2 regions of the Janthinobacterium sp. 17J80-10 genome follow, and region 1 is predicted to be linked to the other one. Evidence: predicted binding sites of a transcription regulator. Region 1 holds the regulator's gene; the other holds the start of a gene.

The links. The regulator sigma-54, encoded in region 1, starts transcription at its own class of promoters, with help from an activator protein. The targets are predictions, from matches to a motif close to TGGCANGNAANCTGCTTT.
Region 2: EKL02_RS16215 (nitrate/nitrite transporter) is a predicted target of sigma-54. The motif match lies at 5,488-5,505, and genes of this name have one in related genera.

What each region holds. Positions count from the first base shown of each region.
Region 1 is NZ_CP035311.1:3,956,053-3,963,243, reverse strand. It holds partial or broken gene aroKB (bifunctional shikimate kinase/3-dehydroquinate synthase AroKB) at 1-1,180, shown strand, start outside; gene EKL02_RS17740 (deoxyguanosinetriphosphate triphosphohydrolase) at 1,182-2,318, shown strand; gene EKL02_RS17735 (enoyl-CoA hydratase/isomerase family protein) at 2,331-3,413, opposite strand; gene raiA (ribosome-associated translation inhibitor RaiA) at 3,481-3,837, opposite strand; gene EKL02_RS17725 (RNA polymerase factor sigma-54) at 3,940-5,415, opposite strand; gene lptB (LPS export ABC transporter ATP-binding protein) at 5,431-6,171, opposite strand; gene lptA (lipopolysaccharide transport periplasmic protein LptA) at 6,188-6,736, opposite strand; gene lptC (LPS export ABC transporter periplasmic protein LptC) at 6,775-7,191, opposite strand, start outside.
Region 2 is NZ_CP035311.1:3,642,214-3,649,404, forward strand. It holds gene EKL02_RS16200 (nitrate reductase) at 1-2,476, opposite strand, end outside; gene nirD (nitrite reductase small subunit NirD) at 2,473-2,826, opposite strand; gene nirB (nitrite reductase large subunit NirB) at 2,852-5,290, opposite strand; gene EKL02_RS16215 (nitrate/nitrite transporter) at 5,543-6,757, shown strand; gene EKL02_RS16220 (bifunctional protein-serine/threonine kinase/phosphatase) at 6,788-7,191, shown strand, end outside.

The DNA of each region.
Region 1 (7,191 bases):
CGAACTCGAACGGCTGGAAGCGGCAGAGCAGGCGAAAGCCGCCCCGGAAGCCTGAACGACCGTTTTTTCTGAGATAACCATGTCCAACCAGTCTTTTACGCCCATTGAATTGCAGGTCGATCTGGGCGAACGCGCATACCCGATCACGATTGGCCAGTCCTTGCTGGCAAATCCGAATGTGGTGGGGCACCATATCGCCGGCCCCCGCGCCGCGATTGTCACCAACACGGTTGTGGCACCGCTTTATCTGGAGCGGCTGACGTCTTCGCTGCAAGCTGCCGGCAAACAGGTGACAACGATTATCCTGCCTGATGGGGAGGAGGAGAAAACCTGGGAAAACCTGATGCGCATTTTCGATGTCTTGCTGGCGCAAAAATGCGACCGCAAGACAACCTTGGTGGCGCTCGGTGGCGGCGTGATCGGCGACATGACAGGATTTGCCGCGGCCACGTACATGCGTGGCGTGCCTTTCGTGCAAGTGCCGACCACGCTGCTGGCGCAAGTGGATTCCTCGGTGGGCGGCAAGACCGGCATCAATCATCCGCTGGGCAAGAACATGATCGGCGCCTTTTACCAGCCGCAAGCCGTGATCGCCGATACCTTGACGCTGGATACCCTGGCGTCGCGCGAGCTATCGGCCGGCATGGCAGAAGTCATCAAGCATGGCGCAATTATCGATGCCGCGTTTTTCGACTGGATTGAAACGAACATCGCCAAGCTCATGGCGCGTGATGCCCATGCGATCGCCTATGCCATCCAGCGTTCGTGCGAGATCAAGGCAGACGTGGTGCGCCAGGACGAGCGGGAAGGCGGCTTGCGCGCCATCCTCAATTTCGGCCATACCTTCGGCCATGCAATCGAGGCGGGGCTTGGCTATGGCGAATGGCTGCATGGCGAAGCGGTCGGCTGTGGCATGGTCATGGCTGCAGAATTGTCGCAACGCCTGGGTTACATCGACGCTGCCGCAAAAGAGCGTATTGCGGCGCTGGTGCGCGCAGCAGGCTTGCCGGTGCGCGCACCTGACCTTGGCGCCGCGCGCTGGATCGAACTCATGCAAGTCGACAAGAAAAACGAGGCCGGGCAGATCAAGTTCATTCTTCTCAAGCCCCTGGGGACTGCCGTCATCACCACGGTGCCTCAGGAAATCCTGATTGAAAGCATCAACGCCTGCATCGGCTGACATGAATCTCGAAGCCTACCTCGCTCCCTATGCGGCACATTCCGCGACATCGCGAGGCAGGCGTTTCGCCGAATCGCCCGCCACCTCGCGTACCGAGTTCCAGCGCGATCGTGACCGCATCGTCCACTCCACCGCCTTTCGCCGCCTGGAATACAAGACCCAGGTGTTCGTCAATCATGAAGGCGACCTGTTCCGCACGCGCCTGACGCATAGCATTGAGGTGGCACAGATTGCCCGCTCGATCGCGCGCAATCTGCGCCTGAATGAAGACCTGGTTGAAGCGATTTCGCTGGCCCACGACCTCGGGCATACGCCGTTCGGCCACGCCGGGCAGGATGCCCTCAACGCCTGCATGGACCAATATGGCGGCTTCGAACACAACTTGCAGAGCCTGCGGGTGGTCGACAAGCTCGAAGAGCGCTATGGCGCATTCGATGGATTAAACCTGATGTTTGAAACGCGCGAAGGCGTTTTGAAGCACTGTTCCTCGCAGAATGCGCACATGCTGGGCGAGCTCGGGCAGCGATTCCTGGAAAAGAAGCAGCCAACCCTGGAAGCGCAACTGGCCAACCTCGCCGATGAAATCGCCTACAACAACCATGATATCGACGATGGCTTGCGCTCAGGCTTGCTGACCATCGAGCAGCTCGACGAAATCGATTTTTTCGCGCGCCATCGGCGCGAGGCGGAAGCTGCGTTTCCGGGTATCGGCGGGCGGCGGATGATCAACGAGACCGTGCGGCGGATGATCAATACCCTAATCGTCGACCTGATCAGCACTTCCGGACAAAAAATTCAGGATGCTGGCGTGCAAAGCCTCGAACAGGTGCGCAACGCGCCCGCACTCATCAGTTTTTCCGATGCCATGCGCAAGGAAGAGTTGCTGCTCAAACGTTTCCTGCGCGAGAACCTGTACCGGCATTACCAGGTCAACCGCATGACCAGCAAGGCCAAACGGATCGTGCGCGAGCTTTTCGAGACGTTCATGGCAGAGCCGCGCCTGCTGGCGCCGGACTACCAGGTGGCTGGCGGCGATCCGGCACGGCAGGCGCGCAAGGTTGCCGACTATATCGCAGGCATGACGGATCGCTACGCCATGCGCGAACACCGCCGCCTGTTCATGATCGACGAGATCTGAAGCCCGCGGCCTCTAGAGCCAAGTGCGCAACGGGTGCGCATGCGCCGGCCACGCAGGCTGGAAAAATCCTGCCACCATTTCTGCGCTGACGGCTTGCGGCGAGGGCGATCCCCATGCCGGGCACAAGTCCTTGTCGATCACGGCGGCACGGATGCCCTCGAAGGCCTCGCCCTGCTTGAAGCAGTGGCGCATCATCGAACGTTCCATGCGCAGGCACTCTTCGAATGTCATGCCGGCGCCCGCGCGCAACTGCCGCAAGGTCACGCACAGCATGAGCGGCGAGCGCTTTTGCATGGTTGCCAGGGTGGTCTGCGCAAACGCCGAGGCATCGCCGGCCAGCGAATCCATGATCGATGGCACGTCGTCAAAGGAAAAGTGGTGGTCGATGGCGTCACGCTGCCGTGCCAGTTCGCCGGTGTCGCCTGCAGAAAATTGCGCGGCAAAGTGGCGCACGTCCTGGTCGATATCGTTGCCGTCGCCTGTGCCCGCCAAGGCGTGCAGGTCCGCCAGCCGCTCCGCCGGAATAAACACATCCGCCAGCCCCGCATGCAGGGCATCGGCGGCGCCGACGGGATTGGCCGTCAGGGCCAGCCAGGTGCCGATCTGAGCCGGCGCACGCGACAGGAAATAACTTCCGCCGACGTCCGGAAACAGGCCAATATTCACTTCGGGCATGGCGAGCTTGCTGCGTTCAGTGACGATCCGCAGCCTTCCGGCTGAGTGGCACTGGGCAATGCCCATGCCGCCACCCATCACGATGCCATCCATGAGCACGATGTAGGGCTTGGGGTAGTGATGGATCAGCCGGTTAAGCGCATATTCCTCGGTAAAAAAATCCTCTATCAGGGCGCTGCCTTGCTGTGGCGTGGCTTGCCCGGACTGGTAAAAAAAACGGATATCGCCGCCGGCGCAAAAGGCTTTTTCACTATTGCTGTGGATGAACACCGCCTTGATTGCATCGTCATCGCGCCAGTCCAGCAGCGCGCGCGTCATGGCGCGCACCATTTCCAGTGACAGCGAGTTCAGTGCCTGCGGGCGGTTCAGGGTGAGCATGCCAGTGCGATGCTGGATGCGGGTCAGGATATGGTCGTTCATGATCGGGTAATAAAAAGGGCGCTTGGCGCGCCCCTGGTTACATTTGCAGAAGTTGATTGCGCCGGTTTTATTCTTCCGGTGCGGCCGTCATGGATTCCGGCAAGTGCTTGATGGCCTGGTGCTGGTGATCCTGGAGGATGGCCTTGTACTTGAGGACCTGACGGTCGAGTTTGTCGACCAGCCCATCGATTGCGGCATAAAGGTCATGCGCGATGGATTCCACATGGACATCCTTGCCCCGCATGCGCAAGGTGATTTCAGCCCGCTGGCGCTTGTCTTTCTCTGCAAGTTTGTCCACGGTGAGGATGACCGCAGCATCAATGACATGGTCGAAGTGGCGCCTGATGCGCTCCAGCTTGGCATGCACATATTCCCTGATAGGAGGGGTCAGTTCGAGATGATGTCCACTGATGGTCAGATTCATACAGCGCTCCTTAAAATAAGGTCACTGGCGGTTCACGGTCGACAAAGGCAAGTGCGTGTCGCCTGAACACAGCAACGAATACAACAAATACTGCAAGGACTACTACAAGGACTTGCGCAGGTTGACTGGCGGGATTTTCAAGGCTTCGCGGTACTTGGCCACAGTGCGCCGGGCAACGACCATGCCTTGCTCCCCCAGCATTTCTGCAATCTTGCTGTCAGAGAGGGGGTTCTTGGGGTCTTCAGCTCCTATCAATTGTTTGATCAACGCCCGTATCGCCGTTGATGAAGCTTCGCCGCCGGCTTCTGTGGCGACATGGCTGCCGAAGAAATACTTCAGCTCAAACATGCCATGCGGCGTCAGCATGTACTTCTGCGTTGTTACACGAGAAATAGTACTCTCGTGTAAACCTAGTGTATCAGCTATTTCGCGCAAGACAAGAGGGCGCATGGCGACGGCGCCATGCGAAAAGAAATTGCGTTGTCGCTCCACAATGGCTTGAGAAACCCGCAGGATCGTGTCGAAGCGCTGGCGCATGTTCTTGATGAGCCATTTTGCTTCCTGCAATTGCGAAGTGAGTGAGCCCTCACCCTTGTTTTGCTTGAGGATATTCGCGTACAAGGCATTCACGCGAAGCCGGGGCATCACATCATGATTGAGCATGACTTGCCAGCCGTTCTTGCCGCGCTTGACGATTACGTCCGGCACGACATAGTCGGCGGCATCGCTGGCAAAGACAGCCCCGGGATGGGGGTTGCACTGGCGGATGATGCACTGTGCTTCGCGCAAATCCTCGTCATCGCAATCGAGCAGTTTCTTGAGCTTGTTGAAGTCGCGCTGCGCAAACAGGCCGAGGTGCTTTTCGACGATGGTCAGCGCCATGCGTCGTGTCACCATCGGCACTTTCGGCATGCGCCGGATTTGCAGTGCGAGGCATTCACCGGCGTCGCGCGCGCCGACGCCGGCCGGCTCGAAACTTTGCACCAGTTTCAGGGCGATGGCCAATTCTTCCGGATCGATTTCCAGCTCGGCAGGCAAGCGCGCATGAATTTCCTCGAGCGGCTCTTCCAGGTAGCCATTGTTGTCAATGGCGTCGATGATCAATTCCATCAGGGCGCGATCACGCGTCTCATGGCTGGTCAGGCGCATCTGTTCCAGCAGGTGTTCGCGCAACGTGATGTGGTGCGCTTCCAGTTGCGGACGTGAGTCGTCGTCTTCAGGGTTCTTGCCGGTGCGGGCGACATCGTCGAAACTCCAGTCGGCCTCGCCATTGCCGCCATCCGCCGCCTCGCCGCCTTCTGCGCCTTCATAGGCAGTTTCGCCATCGGCCGCCGGCGCATCTTCGGCGGCGGACTTTTCCGCCGGGCTGCTGGTCTGGTTGATGGCGCCATCGGCAAGCAGGCGCACCGAATGGTCGAGCGGATCGTCAACGCGCTCGAGCATGGGATTGTCAGCCAGGATATGTTCCAGTTCCTGCTGCAATTCCAGCGTCGACAATTGCAGCAGCCGGATCGACTGCTGCAACTGCGGCGTCAATGCCAGATGCTGCGATACGCGTAGCTGAAGTGACTGTTTCATGGCGATGCCGCTTGCTTACATCCTGAAATGTTCGCCAAGATAGACCCGGCGCACCGACTCGTTGGCGATGATGTCATCCGGGCGGCCACTGGCCAGCACGACACCCTGGTTAATGATATAGGCGCGATCACAAATGCCCAGCGTTTCACGCACATTATGGTCGGTGATCAGCACGCCAATCCCGCGTTCCTTGAGAAAGCGCACGATGCGCTGGATTTCGATCACGGCAATCGGGTCGACACCGGCAAAGGGTTCGTCCAGCAACACGAAGCGCGGGCTGGTTGCGAGTGCCCGGGCGATTTCTACGCGACGGCGCTCGCCGCCGGAAAGCGACAGGGCCTGGCTGTCGCGCAGCTTTTCAATCTGCAGCTCTGCCAGCAACAGGTCGAGCTTTTCTTCGATAACCGCTTTCGACAATGGCTTGCCATCATCGCGCTGCAGTTCCAGCACGGCACGGATATTTTCCGCCACCGTCAACTTGCGAAAAACCGAGGCTTCCTGGGGTAGGTAGGACAGGCCGAGGTTGGCACGCCGGTGAATCGGCAAGCGGGAAATGCTCACCTCGTTGAGCTCGATATCGCCCGCATCCGACGGCACCAGGCCGACGATCATGTAAAAAGCGGTGGTCTTGCCGGCACCATTAGGGCCAAGCAAGCCGACCACTTCGCCGCTGCCCACTTCCAGAGAAACGTCGCGCAATACCTGGCGCGCGCCATAGCTTTTCTGTAATCCGCGGGCAAGAAGTTTGCTGCTCATGCTGATCATTCCTGGTTCATTTCTTGGCTTCGTTGCGCGGTTGAATGACCGCCTTGACACGTCCGGCGCCGGGTTTGCTGCTATCGGAGGAGGTGTTGTTGACAGCGAAAAATTCCGTGCGATTATCATAAGAAATGAATTCGCCCTCGACCTCGTCGGTGACCTTGGTGCCTTCGAGGCGGCGCATTTTGGCCTTGGAAAACAGTTTTGCGACATCGGCCTTGTTGTCGTATTCAATGCGTTCTGCTTCACCCTCAATCCACAGGTTCGCGCCACCGTCGCGCTTTTGCCGGAAGCTGGCCGGTTTGCCCTGGCCTGCGTGCAGGGTGGCAAACTGGTATCCCGCAGGATCCTGCGTTACCACCATCTTGTGCGCTTTCATGATGAGCGTGCCGCGGGTCAGGACGACGTCGCCGGTAAAGGTATTGACCTGGCGGACATCATCGTAAGCCATCTGGTTGGCTTCGACATTGGTGGGTTTGTCAGCATCGGCTTTTTCAGCATAGGCAATGCCGGTCGCCAGCATATTGAGCGCAAACAGCGATAAGAAGAAAAATCGTTTCATGGGAAAGAAATCCAGTGATGCATTGGAAATGACTTGCTTCATTGTGTCATTCGGGGTTGCAAGGTGCCACGAACCTTGCTTGCCAGGCTAAATTCTCCCGTCGCGTGGTTGGCAAACATGCCGGTACCGTACAAAACGGTGGTGCCGGAAACAAGTTCCACTGGGCGGTCGGTTTTCATGGTGTCGTCATCCGGCAGTACGAGCATATATTCCGAGATCAGGCGCAAATGCCGCGAGCTTGTTGATGCGGGGCGTTCCATTTTCACGTTGTTAAACAGGCGCACCTGGCTCATGTCACTGTTGGCCAGTGCCCGTTCGGCCACGATCGTGGTCGTCGGACGTTTTGCGCTCAGGGCTTTCATGACCGGACGGGCAATTTCATAGGAATCGTCCTGCGGGTTATGCGTCATGCGTTCGCCGGCAATGTGATAACGGGCTTCGCCGGTTTTCGCCAG
Region 2 (7,191 bases), 310 kb from region 1:
AATGTTCGGCAGAAGTATCGCCCGCCAGCGCGACTGCCGCCAGCTTGCCATCCCTGACCATGATGCGACGCGTATTGCCACGTTTTTTGTCGTCATAACGCAATACCTCGGCGCCCACCAGCTGAAATTTTGCCTCGATTTCGGCCAGCAATTGTGGCTCGGCGGCATAATCGTCCGCCGCCCGGAACAGCACACCGACCTGCTCACGCCCGAACAGCGTGCATGAAGCGTAGGCAAAGCGGCGCATGAACGGGCGCAAGGCAGCCTGCAAGGCCAGCACCTGGGATTGATCGACCCAGCCGAATACCAGAAAGCGCCACGGCAACTCCGCCTTGAGAATCTTGGCAGCCGCATGCTTCAGCTCGGGCTGCTTCGAATACGGGTCGAAGGCCGGCACGGTCAGGGCATTGACGCCATAGCTGCCGTCACCGTCATGGCCGCGCCCGGAGACATACTCCTCACCCCAGTGCATGCCGATGAAGGCTTGCCCGGCACGGATATCGTCACCGGCCACTGCCGGCAGGATTTGCGAGCCGCGCCGGCTGGTCACGTGCACCAGGTCGCCCTGCTTGATGAAGCGCCGCTCCATGTCTTGCGCTGCCATGATCACTGCCGGCTCGGACTGGTGCGCAAACAGTTGCGCCACAGTGCCGGTGCGGCTCATGCCATGCCACTGATCGCGCAGGCGCCCTGTGGTCAGGCGGAAGGGGTAGCGCGCATCGACCGGCTCGGCCACCGGCTGATACACCGTATCGACGAACTTTGCGCGGCCGCTGGCAGTGGGGAACACGCCATCTTCGTACAGGCGTTTCTTGCCGCCCGCAGCGCCTTGCGGGTAGGGCCATTGTTGCGGCCCCTGCTGCTCGAGGATTTCATAGCTGAGGCCGGTAATGTCGAGGTCGCGCCCGCGCGTGGATTCCCGGTGCTCGTTCCAGATCTCCTCGGTAGTCTCATACGGAAACAGTGTGCGCTCACGTCCCAGCAAGGCTTCCAGCTTGCGCGCAAAGCGGATCGCAATTTCCCAGTCGTGCAGCGTCTCGCCGGGCTTGTCGAGTGCGGCTTGCAGGCGCGTGATGCGGCGCTCGGAATTGGTAACAGTACCTTCCTTTTCGCTCCAGGTGGTCGCAGGCAAAAGGATGTCGGCGTAATCGACGCTGGCAGTCGTCTTGTAGGCGTCCTGCACGATCACCAGCTCGGCTTTACGCAAGGCTTCGCGGATCAGCTTCTGGTCGGGCATCGATTGCGCCGGGTTGGTACAGACGATCCAGAGGATCTTGATTTCACCGGTCCGCACCGCCTCGAACATTTCGACCGCGGTCTTGCCGGGCTTGGCGGGCACGTCGTCGATGCCCCACAGGCGCGCCACTTCGGCGCGATGCGCGGGATTGGCCAGGTCGCGATGGGCCGACAGCAGGTTGGCCATGCCGCCGACTTCGCGCCCGCCCATGGCATTGGGCTGGCCGGTCAGCGAAAACGGTCCGGCGCCAGGCTTGCCGATCTGGGCGGTCGCCAGGTGCAGGTTGATCAGGGCCGCATTCTTGGCGGTGCCGGAAGCCGACTGGTTCAGACCCTGGCAATACAGCGACAGGCTGGCCCTGGACTGGCCGAAGAGGCGTGCCGCCGCCACCAGGTCTTCTTCGCGGATGCCGCACACCTCGGCAACGTAAGCCGGGGTATAGTCGCGCACGGTCTGCTTGAGTGCAGCAAAACCTTCAGTGTGCGCCTCGATGTAAGCGGTATCGACCAGGTCTTCCCACAGGCAGATGTGCAGCATGCCGTTAAACAGCGCAACGTCGGTGCCCGGCAGAATCGGCAGGAACAAATCGGCTTCACGCGCGGTGTCGGTCTTGCGTGGGTCGGCGACGATCACTTTCATGTTCGGGTTGGCCTGGCGCGCTGCTTCCAGACGGCGGTACAGGATCGGATGCGCATAGGCGGTATTGGAGCCGACGATGAACACCACATCGGCCAGGGCAATGTCCTCGTAGCATGCCGGCGGCGCATCCGCCCCCAGGGTTTGCTTGTAGCCGGCGACGGCGCTCGACATGCACAGGCGCGAATTGGTGTCGACATTGTTGGTGCCGATTAAACCCTTGGCGAGCTTGTTGAAGACGTAATAGTCCTCGGTCAGCAACTGGCCAGAGATGTAAAAACCGACACTGTCGGGCCCGTGCGCAGCGATGGTGTTGGCGAATGTCTTTGCCATGAAATCCAGGCTGGCATCCCACGTCGTGCGCTCGCGCGTGCCTGCTCGCGCCGTACGCATTTCCGGGTAGAGCGCGCGCGCCTGCTGCTGCAGCACCGGGCTGGCAGACAAATGCAGCGTGCTGCCCTTGGTGCACAGGCGGCCAAAATTGGCCGGATGGTCGGGATCGCCCTTGACGCCGGTCACCTGCTGGCCGTCGGATTCAATGATCACGCCGCAGCCGACACCGCAATAGCAGCAAGTCGCCTTGGTTTGCCGGAGTTCGCTCATGCAGCCTTCGCCTCCATGCCGAGCGTATTCAATTCATTGACGTCCAGGTGTACCTTGCCATCCTCGACCTTGACGGCGAATCTGGTAGTGCATCCCTCATCCGGCGAAACTGCGCAGCCGGAGGCAAGTTCAATGTTCCAGTTGTGCAGCGGGCAGGCGACTTTTTCACCGAAGACGATGCCTTGCGACAGCGGTCCGCCCTTGTGCGGGCACTTGTCCAGCAGCGCAAACACCTTGTCTTCGCTATTGCGAAATACGGCAACATTCGTCTGGCCGGCGCGCTGCACGACGCGCGCGCCCAGTACAGGGATGTCGTCTACCTGGCAAATTGATTTCCATTGTTGAGTCATGGCAGTTCCTTGTTCGATAGATGAATCAGAAGGTCAGAGGCGCAAACTGGCGGGTATCGACCATTGCCTTTTCCGATTCATGCCAGGGATCCGGCTCGCCATCCAGCGCAAACAGCAAGCGCTCATACAAGGCCTTGCGGTTGGCGGCGTCTTCCAGAACCTTCTTCTTGACGTAGTCCAGGCCGACGCGGCCGACGTAATGGACCGTGCGCTCCAGGTACCACCCCTCTTCGCGATACAGCTGCAGGAAAGCGCCAGTGTATTCCAGAACTTCTTCGTGGGTCTTCAGCTTGACCAGGAATTGCGCGACTTCAGTCTTGATGCCGCCATTGCCGGCCACGTAAATCTCCCAGCCGGAATCCACACCGATCACGCCGACATCCTTGATACCGGCTTCGGCGCAGTTGCGCGGACAGCCGGACACCGCCAGCTTGACCTTGTGCGGCGAGTACATGCGCGCCAGTTCACGCTCGAGTTCCTGGCCCATGCGGGTCGAATCCTGGGTGCCGAAGCGGCACCATTCCGAACCGACGCACGTCTTCACCGTGCGCAAGCCCTTGGCGTACGCCAGGCCCGATGGCATGCCAAGGTCATGCCAGACTTCACGCAAGTCTTCCTTCTTCACGCCCAGCAAGTCGATGCGCTGGCCGCCGGTGACCTTCACCGTCGGGATCTTGAACTTGTCGACCACGTCGGCAATGCGGCGCAACTCCGAGGCGCTGGTTTCGCCGCCCCACATGCGAGGAATCACCGAGTACGTGCCATCCTTCTGGATATTGGCGTGCGAACGCTCGTTGATGAAACGCGATTGCGGATCATCCTTGGCCTCGTGCGGCCAGGTCGAGATCAGGTAGTAGTTCAGCGCCGGGCGGCAGGAGGAGCAGCCATTGGGCGTGCGCCACGCCATGAATTGCATCACGGCGGGAATCGTCAGCAGCTTGTTGGCCCGGATGGCGTCGCGCGCTTCCTGGTGGGTATGGTCGGTGCAGCCGCACATCGGCTTGGCCTTGGCGGAAGTGGAATAGTCACCCCCTGCCGTCGCCATGATGATCTGCTCCACCAGGCCGGTGCAGGAGCCGCACGAGGCCGATGCCTTGGTGTGCTTGCGCACGTCTTCCAGGGTGAACAGCCCTTTTTCCTTGATAGCCTTGACGATGGTGCCCTTGCATACGCCATTGCAGCCGCAGACTTCGGCTTCATCCGGCATCGCGGCGGCCTTGGTATAGCCTTCATGGCCGACGTCGCCGGGACGGCCTGTATTGGATTCGCCGAACATCAGGGTATCGCGGATTTCGCCGACATCCTTGCCTTCGCGCAGCAGCTTGAAATACCAGGTGCCATCGACCGTGTCGCCATACAGGCAGGCGCCGACCAGCTTGTCATCTTTGAGCACCAGCTTCTTGTAGACGCCGCCGATGGGATCCGACAGGATGATTTCTTCAGTGCCCTCGCCGCCCATGAAGTCGCCGGCGGAAAACAGGTCGATGCCCGTGACTTTCAGCTTGGTCGAGGTGACCGATCCCTGGTAACGGCCGATGCCGAAATTGGCGAGGTGGTTGGCGCACACCTTGGCCATCTCGAACAGCGGCGCCACCAGTCCGTACGCGGTGCCGCGATGGTTGACGCATTCGCCGACGGCGTAAATGCGCGGATCGAACGTCTGCATGGTGTCGTTGACGACGATGCCGCGGTTGCAATGCAGGCCGGCCGATTCCGCCAGCTTCGTGTTGGGGCGGATGCCCACGGCCATCACTACCAGCTGCGCCGGCACTTCGGTGCCGTCGGTGAACCGCACCGATTTCACGCGGCCATTTTCATCGCCAAAGATTTCCTGGGTATTTTTTTGCAAGAGGAAGTTCAGGCCGCGCTCTTCCAGGGATTTTTGCAGCATCTTGCCGGCGACGGAATCGAGCTGGCGCTCCATCAGCACCCCCGACAGGTGCACCACTGACACGTCCATGCCGCGCAGCTTCAAGCCGTTGGCCGCTTCCAGGCCGAGCAGGCCGCCGCCGATAACGATCGCCTGCTTGTATTTGGCGGCCGCCTCGATCATGGCGTTGGTGTCCTGGATATCGCGGTAGGAAATCACGCCGTTGAGTTCCTTGCCAGGCACCGGCAGCACGAACGGGTCGGAACCCGTGGCCAGCAGCAGGCGATCATATTCTGCGGTGGTGCCATCCTCGGCAATGACCAGGCGACGGGCGCGGTCGATCTGCGTGATCTTTTTACCAAGATGCAGCGTGATATTGTTTTCTTCATACCAGTCGACATCATTCAGCATGATGTCCTTGATGGTCTGCTCACCCGCCAAAACCGGCGACAGCAGGATACGGTTGTAATTGGCATACGGCTCAGCGCCGAATACAGTGATGTCGTAGACGTCCGGAGCGAGCTTGATCAACTCTTCCAGCGTGCGCACCCCGGCCATGCCGTTACCCACCATTACCAGCTTCAGCTTTTTCATTGCACTACCCTCCAGATTGTTCTGCACTACCCCTAAGCAAAAGCAATGCCAGTTGTCGGTGCAGCCAAAACGTCGAAAAAAATGCAGCGACGCTCCGTGCTGGTGAATTTTCCAAACCTATTTGGTGCAAGGCACCGTCCCGACACATTTTCCGACCCACATCACAGCGTGCACCACATATGTACGCACAAAAATGTTGGCATGGCACTTGCATAGTGCACTGCATTCACTTTTTTGGACTCCCGGGGACATATGCAAAAATCTTCATTCTGGAAGGCGGGTCACACGCCTACGCTGCTGGCCGCATTCTTTTATTTCGACCTGAGCTTCATGGTATGGGTCATCCTCGGGCCGCTTGGCGTGCAAATCGCCAAAGACCTGGGTCTCACCGCTGCGCAAAAGGGCATGATCGTGGCCACGCCGCTATTGGCCGGCGCGCTGCTGCGCATCGTCATGGGTGTTCTCGTGGACCACCTGAAGCCGAAAAAGGCGGGTGCCATCGGCCAGGCGATTGTCATTGCCGGCATGCTGTGGGCCTGGCTGGGCAAGCTCGACACTTACTCCAGCGTCCTGACGCTGGGCATCCTGCTGGGGGTGGCCGGCGCCGCATTTGCAGTAGCGCTGCCGCTGGCGTCACGCTGGTATCCGCCGGAGCACCAGGGCACTGCGCTGGGCATTGCCGGCGCAGGCAATTCCGGCACGGCCTTCGCCGCCCTGTTCGCGCCCAGCCTGGCGCTGGCATTCGGCTGGCAAAATGTCTTCGGCTGGTGCCTGATTCCGCTCAGCGTCGCCTTTGCCGTCTATATGGTGTTTGCCAAGGATGCGCCGGCGGCACCGCCGCCGAAATCGATGGTCGAGTACCTGCAAGTGCTGAAGGACAAGGATGCCTGGTGGTTCATGTTCTTCTATGGCGTCACCTTTGGCGGCTTTTCCGGGCTGGCTTCGTCCCTGGCAATCTATTTCAATGGCCAATACGGCCTGTCGCCGGTCACCGCGGGCTATTTCACTGCCGCCTGCGTATTTGCCGGCTCGCTGGTGCGCCCGCTAGGGGGACGTATCGCCGACCGCATTGGCGGCATCAAGACGCTGTCGATCATGTACATCCTGGCAGCGACATTCCTCTTTATCGCCAGCTTTGGCCTGCATTCAGCCATCATGGCCGTCGTCGTATTTGTGCTGGCGATGCTGGCGCTGGGCACTGGCAATGGCGCGGTATTCCAGCTGGTGCCGCAGCGCTTCCGCAAGGAGATCGGCGTCATGACCGGGCTCGTCGGCATGGCCGGCGGCATTGGCGGCTTTTATCTTGCCTCCAGCCTGGGCTACTCCAAGCAACTGACCGGCAGCTATCAAATCGGCCTGACCATTTTTGCGTCGCTGGCGGTCATCGCCCTGATCGGACTTTCCATGGTAAAAGGCCGCTGGCGCACCACCTGGGGCAGCGCTGCGATGACGACGGCGAAGATCTGACTATAATGCCGGGAACAGAGTTATAAGATCATGTCGTTACTAGTCGCTGCCGGCCATGCCACCGAAGCAGGAACCCGTCCCCGCAACGAGGACTTCGTCGGCATGGTCACGCCTGGCGCGCCCGAGATTTCCACCAAGGGCTTGCTGGCGGCAATCGCCGATGGCGTTTCCGGCAACGATGGCGGCCGCCAGGCATCGGAATACACGGTGCGCGGGCTGCTGACCGATTATTACGCCACGCCCGACACCTGGCCGGTGACGCAAGCGCTCGAGCGCGTCCTGAAGGCCATCAACAGCTGGGTACAGCAACAGGGCTCGATCCGGCCGGAACTATCCGGCATGGCAACCACCCTGACCTGCGTGGTCGTGCGCGGCAGCTTCTATTATTTTGCGCATGTCGGCGACAGCCGGCTGTACTTGCTGCGCGAAGGCAA